Regions from separate parts of the Exiguobacterium sp. s95 genome, predicted to be linked through region 1. Evidence: predicted binding sites of a transcription regulator. Region 1 holds the regulator's gene; the other holds the start of a gene.

The links. Region 1 encodes Rex, which represses fermentation and respiration genes when NADH is low (regulators of the CRP and FNR family bind a similar motif). Its sites were predicted from a motif close to TTGTGAAATATTTCACAA; they were not measured.
Region 2: a site for Rex is predicted at 2,562-2,579, ahead of KNP99_RS07195 (cytochrome ubiquinol oxidase subunit I). Genes of this name have one in related genera too.

What each region holds. Positions count from the first base shown of each region.
Region 1 is NZ_JACSMM010000009.1:7,156-12,809, reverse strand. Features, by position in the region: gene KNP99_RS12665 (hypothetical protein) at 1-60, opposite strand, end outside; gene KNP99_RS12660 (hypothetical protein) at 162-320, opposite strand; tRNA gene KNP99_RS12655 (tRNA-Ala) at 492-564, opposite strand; gene tatC (twin-arginine translocase subunit TatC) at 672-1,451, opposite strand; gene KNP99_RS12645 (twin-arginine translocase TatA/TatE family subunit) at 1,459-1,662, opposite strand; gene KNP99_RS12640 (redox-sensing transcriptional repressor Rex) at 1,662-2,321, opposite strand; gene KNP99_RS12635 (ABC-F family ATP-binding cassette domain-containing protein) at 2,490-4,391, shown strand; gene KNP99_RS12630 (hypothetical protein) at 4,391-4,783, shown strand; gene KNP99_RS12625 (flavin reductase family protein) at 5,281-5,654, opposite strand, start outside.
Region 2 is NZ_JACSMM010000002.1:508,930-514,583, forward strand. Features, by position in the region: gene KNP99_RS07180 (disulfide bond formation protein B) at 20-409, opposite strand; gene KNP99_RS07185 (transcriptional regulator CcpC) at 475-1,365, shown strand; gene KNP99_RS07190 (N-acetyldiaminopimelate deacetylase) at 1,349-2,461, shown strand; gene KNP99_RS07195 (cytochrome ubiquinol oxidase subunit I) at 2,696-4,084, shown strand; gene KNP99_RS07200 (cytochrome d ubiquinol oxidase subunit II) at 4,097-5,122, shown strand; gene KNP99_RS07205 (potassium channel family protein) at 5,227-5,654, shown strand, end outside.

The DNA of each region.
Region 1 (5,654 bases):
TTTTTCGATATAAGCAACCGTCAACGCCTGTAATCGTTCCTCTCGGAGCGTTTGTTCCATCCTGAAATGCCCTCCCTCGTTTCAACTGTCTATACTGTCATATACTTACAGTTTACCAGTTATGTTTCAAAAAAAAAGAAACTTCCTTAAAAAAGGAGTTTCTAGGCTGAAACTTGAATGATGAGATAGATGACGCTATACGCAACAATTGCTAACGGAATCAGTGCCACACCAATCAACCAACCGTTCTTATCACGGATTCCGAGATACAGAACAAGACAGCCGACGATGAAGGCAATTAACGTCGTAAATGGATTCATAATGCTTCCCCCTCTTGATTACCTATTAAGAAATTTCCCATTCCCTCAAAAGGATAAACACAGAAAACGACTTCAATCGGTTCATCAACATTATCCAGGCTGTAAGCTTCTGTTTTGCCGCCACCACTATAACAAAAAACACCACTCGGCAAATGCCAAGTGATGTACATATGGAGACTATCGGGCTCGAACCGACGACCTTTTGGCTGCCAGCCAAACGCTCTCCCAGCTGAGCTAAGCCCCCTCATATTCTTGTAATCAGTATAAACCATATCGATTCACTTTTTCAATATAAAAAGAGCGCTTCCAAACAAAAACCTCTCCGTCGCCGAAACGACCGAGAGGAGACTGTTACTTATTCAACTCACGCATCAAATCCGCTTGCCGTTCAAGCTCCGCCTGTTGCTCAAGAATCAGTACTTTTTTGTACGTCCGGGCTGAAATCATGATGCTGATTTCATAGAGGACGAACAACGGTACCGAAATCATCAGATGTGACGTCACATCCGGTGGTGAGATTAAAGCCGCGATGACAAACAGCGCAAAGTACGCATATTTCCGATTTTTCCGCATGAACAATGGCGTCACGAGTCCAAGACGAGTCAAGAACATCGTCACGACCGGCAATTGGAACAAGATACCGAACGGAATCGTCAGCCGGATTAAGAAACTGAAATAGTTTTCGACCCCGATGACTTGCTCGATGCCGAGCTCTTGCCCAAGTTCCGTCGATACTTTGAGTAGAAACGGAAGTAACCAAAAATAAGAGAACGCGATTCCGGACAAAAATAAGAAAAACGTGACCGGAATATACGTCAAGGTCGCTTTCTGTTCCTGTTCGAATAAACCGGGTCGGATGAACGCCCATAGCTGGTACATCCAAAATGGTGAAGCCAGGACGACCGCGATGATGAACGCTAAATTCAAGTACAACATCAGGGGATCGGCCACATTAAAGGCATTCAATCCGATGCCGAGCTCTTTCAAGTCTGACTGCAGAAAACGCACGAGCGGTCGGACGAGCGGAAAGGCCGCGGCGAACAAGACGACGACGATGATGAGTGACCAGACGATCCGCTTGCGCAACTCGTCTAGATGCGATGTCACACTCTGTTCTTGATCAATCGCCATAATTTAATCACTTCTCTTTCGATTCATCCTTTTTGTCTTTATCATCGTCCATGATGCCGTTTGTCGCACTCTTGAACTCTTTTAACGTCTGACCGGCAGCACGACCGAGCTCCGGTAACTTTTTCGGCCCGAAGATGATTAAGGCGACGGCACCGATTAAGGCGATGCTTCCTGGTCCAATACCGAGTGTGAACGGGATTAAGTTTTCCATTATGATTTCACTCCTTCAGCTGATTGCGAATAATGCTTCATGAAATAAACTAGTGACTGCAACTCGATCGACAAATCGATGTGATGGACCCGAACATGGGCCGGTACGTTCAACCGCGCCGGTGTAAAGTTCAGAATTCCGGTCACACCATACTCAACTAACTCATCCGCTACTGACTGTGCGAACTGGGATGGGACCGTCAAGATGGCGACATCAACCTTGTTCGCTTCGATTTGCTCTTTCATGTCAGAGACATGATAGATAGGAACGTCTTGCGTCGTTGTTCCGACCTTGTTTTCGTCCGCATCAAACGCAACGACTATCCGAGTACTATTATTCTTTAAAAAGTTATAATTTGCAAACGCCGTTCCGAGATGTCCGACCCCGACAAGTGCCACATTCGTGACTTCATCCTGATTCAGTGTCTTTCGGAAAAACGTCAATAGATGTTGTACGTTGTAACCGTATCCTTTTTTCCCTAACGCCCCAAAGTAGGAAAAATCGCGGCGGATCGTCGCTGAATCGACTTTGACCGCTTCACTGAGCTCTGCTGAAGAGACGCGCAGCTTGCCTGAGTTATAAAGACTCTGAATGAAACGATAATATAACGGCAGTCGTTTCGCCGTCGCTTGTGGTATTTTTGTGTCTGGCCCATTCATACTGCAGTTCCCCCTTCGACCACGTTCTGACGTGGCACCCAAATCAATGCAAAGAATTCTATTCTCTTTGATTGTAAACCACTTCACATAGACTAACAAATAATATATTCCACGGGACTCCTGCGTTTTTTTCATGATAGACTAAAGGGTGGAAGGATGGATGTTTTTATGATTCTCTTACAAGTGAACCAACTATCAAAATCATTCGGTGTTGAGCCGATTTTAGACAATATTAAACTCGAAGTGCAGGAGCGGGACCGGATTGCGCTCGTCGGACGAAATGGTGCCGGAAAATCAACACTTTTAAAAATCATCGCCGGAGAGCTCAGTCATGACTCTGGTGAGATCATGAAGAGTAAGGAAGTGAAAATCGGTTACCTCGCCCAGGACAGTGGTCTTGAGTCGAATGAAACGATTTGGAATGAAATGTTGACCGTGTTCGAGCATCTGCAAGAGCAGGAACGTTCGCTCCGTCGGATGGAGATTGAGATGGGGATGGACCATATCTTGAATGATGCTGTTGCTTACGACCGTCTGTTGAAAACATACGATCAGGCACAACATGACTTCTCGGACGCCGGCGGTTACCAGTTCGAAGCCAACATCCGCTCCGTCCTGCACGGGATGCGTTTTTATCCGGACGATTATTCACGCCGGATCCAGACGCTATCCGGTGGACAACGGACGCGACTCGCACTGGCGAAGATGTTGCTCCAGGCACCTGAGCTGTTGATTCTTGACGAGCCGACGAACCACCTCGACATCGATACACTCTCTTGGCTCGAAAGTTATCTGGCTGGTTACCGTGGAGCGGTCTTGATCGTCTCCCATGACCGTTACTTCCTCGACCAGGTCGTCAACGTCGTCTATGAATTGTCACGGAACGTCTGCCGGAAGTTTACCGGCAACTACACGAAGTACTTGGAACAAAAGGCAGCACTGTATGAACAAGAGATGAAGCAGTTCGAACAGCAACAGGAAGACATCGCGAAGATGCAAGACTTCATCCAGCGTAACATCGCACGGGCGACGACGACGAAACGCGCACAAAGCGTCCGCAAACGTCTTGAAAAAGTCGACCGGATTGATCGTCCGGATGGGGATGAACGCAGCACCGTTCTGTCGTTCCCGATTGAAAAACAAAGTGGGAACGATGTGTTACAAGTCACGCAACTCGCGGTCGGCTATGAAGAAGCCGTCTCAAAAGGCATCACGTTCCGCTTACAACGCGGCGAATCCCTCGCCCTCGTTGGTCCGAACGGAATCGGAAAATCAACGTTACTGAAAGTTCTTGTCAACCGGATTAAACCGTTATTCGGTGAACATCGTTTCGGGACCGGCGTTTCCGTCGGCTACTACGATCAGGAGCAGGCCGAGCTCAACGACCGCAACCGGGTCATCGATGAAATTTGGAACGAGTGGCCGTTGATGCGGGAACAACAAGTCCGGTCCGTCCTCGGTCAATTCCTGTTCAGTGGTGATGATGTCTTTAAACTTGTCCACGAATTATCCGGCGGCGAGCGCGGACGCCTCGCCCTCGCGAAGTTAAAATTACGCAAAACGAACGTCCTCATTCTCGATGAGCCGACCAATCACCTCGATCTTGATTCGAAGATGGTGCTTGAGAACGCACTTGTCGACTATGAAGGCACGCTCCTGTTCGTCTCCCACGACCGTTACTTCATCGACCGGGTTGCGACACGCGTCATCGAGATGAATCCGGACGGTGTGACGGATTATCTCGGCGACTACTCTTACTATATGGAGAAGAAGGCCGAGAAAGAAGAAATCGCCCGCCTCGAAGCAGAGGAAGAAAAAGCAATCAAAGTCGCTGCTTCGAAAAGCATCGACAAAGATGCGCAAAAAGAAGAACGAAAAAAGAAACAACAGCTCGAACAACTCGAACAAGACATCGAACGGTTGGAAACACGATCAACTGAAATCGAACAACTGCTTTGCGAACCGGAAGTCTTCAACGATATTCCGAAGGCGACGGCGCTGTCGGCAGAACGGGATCAGATTGATACGGACCTCCTCGAACTGATGGAACGATGGGAGAATTTCCACTAATGCGCTCGAAAAGTTATGTCATCAACCTCGTTCAAGGGTTATTGTCCGGGGTGCTCTATTTCGTTCCGATGTATGCCGACTACGTGTCGGCCTTCATCCGGCCGGATGCCTTTAATGCCGTCGTCCTGTTGTTCATCCTCATCTCGTGCATGATCGGCCTCGTGATTAAGACGTGGAGTGGTCTCTTCATCAGCCTCTTATCCGGATTAATCTGTACGTTGCTGACGACCCAGATGTTCGTTGAACTGAATGACCCGTTAATCATCAGCTATTACGGAGCCGTTTCACCGCTCGTCGCCTTTTTGATCAGCTGTCTCGGGATTTGGGCACTGGCGATTCTCTTTTTTCTACTCGATGGTTTCCAGTACGAAAAACGTCACCATGCAGAGTAACTTCTTCAGTTGTCCGACATAAAAAGGCACGTCCCGCGTTCGGGACGTGCCTTTAGACTGTAGACAAGGTACTATCACAATCAAGCGTCTGTTTTCGTTGATTACCTCGGGCGAGGCGCAAGCCGTTGCTCCTTGATCCTAGCGGACAACGAGCAGGGTCTTGCCTGCCTATGGCAAGTCGCGTTAAAAACGCACTTTTTCCCGTAGGAGTCAACGAAACGTGACGCTTTTTAGACTGTAGACGGTTTAGAGCGCAATCCGTCTCGAATCGCTTTTAAAGCGAAAAGCAATCGGTCGCGACCCTGCAGCTCTGCTGTAGCGGCGCGGAAGATTGCCGCTTTGAAGACGAGGCGAGACAGGGAAGCGTGAACTGACAGCATCCTCATGTAAAATTTTCGTGATTTATAAGAGTTTGGCTATACGCTGAAGGCACGTCCCGCGTTCGGGACGTGCCTTTTTGCTTCTAAAAAATACTAGTCCTACTCGTCGATCCGCCTTCAGCTCGTCGGTCGGGCAATCGTAAAGATGTCTCCGACTTTCGCATAGTCGTTACCCGCGAGACGGGCGATCGCTTTTAAACCATCCGGATCAATCCGGAACGACTCGACGAGTTCATCCGCGACGTGATACCGGACGATCTCCCCAATCAAGAGGTTGGCCCCTTCGAGTTCGAGATGATTCGTCAGCTTCAATTCAAAGCGGATCTTCGCTTCTGCGACAGCCGGAACATCGATCAAATCACTATCGACTAACGTCAAATTCGTCCGTTCGAGTTCACTTTCACCATATGCGAGTGGTGCCGCGGTTTCATTGACTGCCTCGACGATTTCTTCACTGACGATATGGATGACGTATTCCTGATTCAGCAAGA
Region 2 (5,654 bases), on a different contig from region 1:
TTGAACAGATATCTGCAACTTATGCACTTTGTTTATTCGGGTAAAAGGCAAGGATCAATAAGAGGGTGAAGGCGATTAAACTCATCATTGGGATTGTCAAAAAACCGAAGTAGTTGACCCATTGAATCAGGCAACCATTCGTACAGAGTGCCTCGCCATCCGGGAGGCGTTCGAGAACAACGTGATAGGCAGCAACTACCCAACCGATTCCAACATATAGTCGAACGAAAAGAGCATCGACGGGGCGATTCCGAAAGAGTGTAATGATTAAATAAAATGCCGTCGTATACATGAACAAGCGTTGCCACCAACAAAGTGGACAAGGGATGAAACCGCGAACTTCACTGAAGTACAGACTTCCTAAGGTCGCAATCGTTGAGACGATTAACATAAAATGATAGCGTGACATATGTACCTTCCTTCCTAACGTGTTAAACTAATGCCATCTTATATCATGAGGAGTCGAATCTTACATTGCAAGTGTCGGAAATGGAAATGTTGATAACTTTATCGGAAGAGCTGAATATGCGAAGAGCAGCCGAACGTCTTTTCGTCTCGCAGCCGGCACTCAGTCAACGATTGGTTGCGATTGAGCGCAGGTGGGCGACGAAGTTGTTCATTCGTTCTTCCCGTGGATTAAGCATTACGCCCCAAGGAGAAAAAGTCATTGGGCTCGCAAAAGAAATGAATCGAAAAGAATTAGAACTGAAAAGTGAACTGACTGCCGAAGAAGGGGCAGTCTACGGGACCCTTCGGATTGCTGTCGCCTCCATCATGGGTCAATATTGGTTGCCACGCGTGTTGAAACGTTTCGTGGAACGTTACCCGCATGTACGCGTCCAACTCGTAACAGGGTGGTCGAGTGAAATGATGCGGCATATGCTCGAAGAACATTTTCATATCGGCATCATTCGAGGTAATCCGGACTGGAAGGGCGTCAAGGAACGGTTGTTCTCAGACCCGCTCTATCTTGTTGATAGTGAGTTGACGACGCTTGAACAGTTGCGTAAGACGGACCGACCATTCATTCAGTTCAAAAGTGATTCGACGTACTATCAAGAAATACTCGAGTGGTGGCAGGATCGTTTTTCAAGTCCGCCTGCGCGGACGCTCGTCGTCGACCAAATCGAAACTTGTAAACAAATGGCGTTACACGGCATTGGATTCGCGATTTTACCAGAGTCAACGATTCAAGAATCGAGCGAAGTGATGCAGATTCCGTTGAAGACGTCTTCGGGTAAAGTACTGAAACGCGATACATGGATTTTATCGACGGAATCCATGCTTGAGTTAAAACAAGTCCAAGCCTTTTGGGACATCGTAAAAGAAGAAGGGGGAAGTCAGTCAGATGGAATACGCGATTGAAATGCGAAGAGAACTTCATAAAATACCTGAATTAGGATTCAAGGAGTTCAAGACGCAAGCCTTTATTTTAAATCAGATTCGCTCTTATCCTGAAGACCGCGTCAGCTACGATACGTTTGAAACAGGTGTTTTCGTTCGTGTTAAAGGGTTGACCGGAAATCGAACAATCGGTTACCGCGCAGATATCGATGGTTTGCCGATCGAAGAAGCGACGGGTCTTCCTTTTGGTTCGGAGCATCCGGGAATGATGCACGCCTGTGGGCATGACGTCCATGCGTCAATTGCGTTAGGTCTGCTTCGTCGTCTTGTCGAGTTACCGATCATGGATGACGTCGTCTTCTTATTCCAACCGGCAGAAGAAGGTCCGGGTGGAGCGGAACCGATGATTAAAAGTCCATTATTCGAAAAATATCGTCCGAGTGAAATGTATGGTCTCCATGTGGCACCTGAATATCCGGTCGGGACAATTGCGAGTCGTCCTGGCGTATTATTTGCCAGTGCGCGGGAAGTTCACATCACGATTTATGGTCAAAGTGGTCATGCTGCATTTCCACACTTGACGGTCGATACGGTCGTTGCTCAGGCTGCACTCATCATGCAGTTGCAAACAATCGTCAGTCGATCAATCAATCCGATGAATTGTAGTGTCATCACGATTGGCAAGGTCGATGCGGGGATTCGTGAAAATGTTATTGCCGGTCGAGCTGTGCTAGATGGAACGATGCGTGCGTTGAACGGTACTGATATGGAAAAATTAGAAGAACGGGTACGTGACATCGTTCGTGGAATTGAAGCGTCATTTGGCGTGAAAATTGATTTGCAATTTGGAAACCGCTATTACGAAGTCGTGAATGATCAAAACGTCGTCGATAAATTTTCTTCATTCGTTAAGATGAATGCAAATTATGTTGAATGCGACGCTGCGATGACGGGTGAAGACTTTGGATTCATGTTAAAAGAAGTCCCAGGCATGATGTTTTGGCTTGGAATCGATAATCCAACGTCCGGTTTACATCAGCCGACGTTGAATCCGGATGAAGAGGCGATCCCATTTGTGATTAATTTACTGGATCATTACTTCCGTGAATATGTGTAAACTGAATGAATCGTAAAAAGACTGTAGAAATGCCCTTTACTTCGCCTCAAATCGAAGTAAAGGGTTTTCATTTAGCGAGATCATCTAGTTTTCGAACGTTTTGTGAAGAAAATCACGAATAGATGTGAACAATTTGTTACATCAAACATTTAGAACAGACACAAATGATTATGTTCTCTATGATACGGATATAAACATATATAGAAGTACGTTTAGGAAGAGGGGGGCACACACATGTTCAATGATCCAGTTATGCTCAGTCGATTATTGACAGGGCTCACATTAGCATTTCACATCATTTTTGCAACGATTGGTGTAGGAGTTCCGTTGATGGTACTCGCAGCCGAGTACATTGGAATTAAACGAAAAGATCCAGATTATATTCTTTTAGCACGACGTTGGACGCGCGGTTATATCGTAACGGTAGCGGTCGGAGTCGTTACGGGGACGGCAATCGGATTACAATTATCGCTCTTATGGCCTTCATTAATGCAAGTAGCCGGACAGACGATTGCTTTGCCACTCTTCATGGAAACATTCGCCTTCTTCTTTGAAGCGATCTTCCTTGGGATTTACTTGTACACATGGGATCGCTTTAAAAATCCATGGTTACACTGGTTAATCGGGATTCCGGTCGTCATCGGGGCAACGGCGTCAGCCTTCTTCATCACGACAGTTAACTCGTTCATGAATTCTCCGGAAGGTTTTAAAATTGTCAACGGAACGTTAACACAAATCGAACCGTTAAAAGCGATGTTCAATACGGCAACGCCAACAAAAGCGACACACGTTATTGTATCTGCTTACTTGACGGTTGCGTTCATCTTAGCAGCAATTGCTGCGTTCCATCTATTGCGCAAGAAAACACTGTCCGCAGCCGAGACGGCGTATCACAAAAAGGCACTTCGTCTGACAGTCATGGCTGGATTGATTTTCGCCTTCTCGACAGCGCTCGTCGGTGATTTTTCAGGAAAGTACCTTGCGAAATATCAACCTGAAAAATTAGCAGCAGCGGAGTGGCATTTTGAAACGACAAATGAAGCAGAATTGATTTTCGGTGGGATTTTGGATGAGCAAGAAGATGGTAGTTATGACATCAAAGGTGCGGTTAAGATTCCGTACGCCTTGTCAATTCTTGCAGGTGGCGCACCAGATACAGAAGTCATCGGTCTAAATGAATTTGCGAAAGAAGACCAAGCGCCGTTATTCGTCCACTATTTCTTCGATATCATGGTATCGATCGGGATGTATTTAGCAGCGATTTCCGCCTTGTTCATACTCGCATTCCGACTGAAGAAGTTGAACCCGTATAATAAATGGTTACTGCGCGGTATTTTCATTGGTGGACCACTTGCCATCGTTTCGATTGAAGCAGGTTGGATGTACGCGGAAATCGGACGTCAACCATGGACGCTATATGGTATTATGAGAACGGCTGACGCAGCGACGACATCTACTGCAGTCGGACCGATGCTGATTCTATTCAGCATGTTGTACCTCTTACTTGGTACGATTTGTACAGTCGTATTGCTCCGTATGTTTAAGAATAATCCTGTCGGTAAAGAACTCGCAGACGATCACCATACTCGCGGTGAAGCGATGTTTGCGGACGATAAAGAATAAGGAGGGAACGAGTTGGACATTCAAACACTAGGAATAACCGTACTTTGGACGTTCCTCTATGGATATCTCATCGTTGCCTCAATTGACTTCGGTGCTGGATTTTACGCATTTTACTCGAAATATACAAAACGAGATCATTTGACGAATCGATTGATTTTACGTTATCTTTCGCCCGTTTGGGAAGTGACGAACGTTTTCTTCGTTTTCTTCTTTGTTGGTCTCGTCGGGTTTTTCCCGGACACAGCTTATTACTATGGAACGGCACTTCTCGTGCCTGCATCAATCGTACTCGTTCTGATTGCGATTCGCGGTAGCTTTTATGCCTTTGCGAACTACGGTTCGAACGATAGTATGTTCTATACGTTTCTCTATGGTGCGACGGGGCTCTTGATTCCGGCTGCGATGTCGACGACGTTGACGATTAGTCAAGGTGGCTTTATTCGTAAAACGAATGAAACGGTTGAGTTTTTAGGGACGAAATTGTTTACGAACTTTTATTCCTGGTCAGTCGTAGCACTTGCGATTGTCTCTGTCCTTTATATTAGTGCGATGTTCCTTTTGTTCTACGCAGATAAGGCGCGAGATGTAGGGGCGAGTGACTTGATTCGGAAATGGGCGCTCTTTTGGAGCATTCCAACGATCATCGTCTGTGGACTTGTGTTCTTTGGTTTAAAAAATCAAGCCGCATGGCATTATGAAAATATTTTGAATGGTAACTGGTGGTGGTTCGCAGCAAGTTTTGTGTTCTTCTGTGTTGCAGTCGCACTCGTCTACCTGAAGCGGAATTATGGAATTGCCTTTATCGCTGTCATGGCTCAATACGGAGTTGCATGGTTCGGATACGGCTATACTCATTTACCGTATATCTTATATCCGTACATCGATATCAATAAAGCGGTCGTTAACGAAACAATGGCGACGTCGCTTGTCGTAGTCTTTATCTTCGGACTATTATTATTGATTCCGGCACTCTATCTGATTTTACGATTGTTCCTGTTTGATAACGATTATGTCAGAGGCGAAAAAGTAAAAAAATAGCGAGATCTTAAACGCCTTCACGCACTGTGAAGGCGTTTATAGTATTTTAAGAAGGAATCGGGTACACTACTACTGACGAAGCGAAATCTGAAGGAGAGTTGAACATGAATGGAGAGTTTGCAGTAATTGGTTTGGGGCGTTTTGGTGGTTCAATCGTCCGTGAATTATCGAAGAATGGCTATGACGTTCTAGCGATTGATTCCGATGAAGAACGTGTCAATGAATACATGGGGATTGCGACACACTCCGTCATCGCGGATACGACGGATGAGAACGTATTGAAAAGTCTTGGAATTCGAAACTTTGATCACGTCATCGTTGCGATTGGGGAAAACATTCAAGCTTCGATTTTGACAACGTTGATTTTAAAGGAACTCGGTGTTAAATCAATCACTGTCAAAGCGACGAACGATTACCATGAAAAAGTATTGCGGAAAATCGGTGCTGACTTCATTGTCCACCCGGAACGTGACATGGGGGTTAGGATTGCGAACGGCCTGATGAGTTCGAATATTTTGGATTATCTTGACCT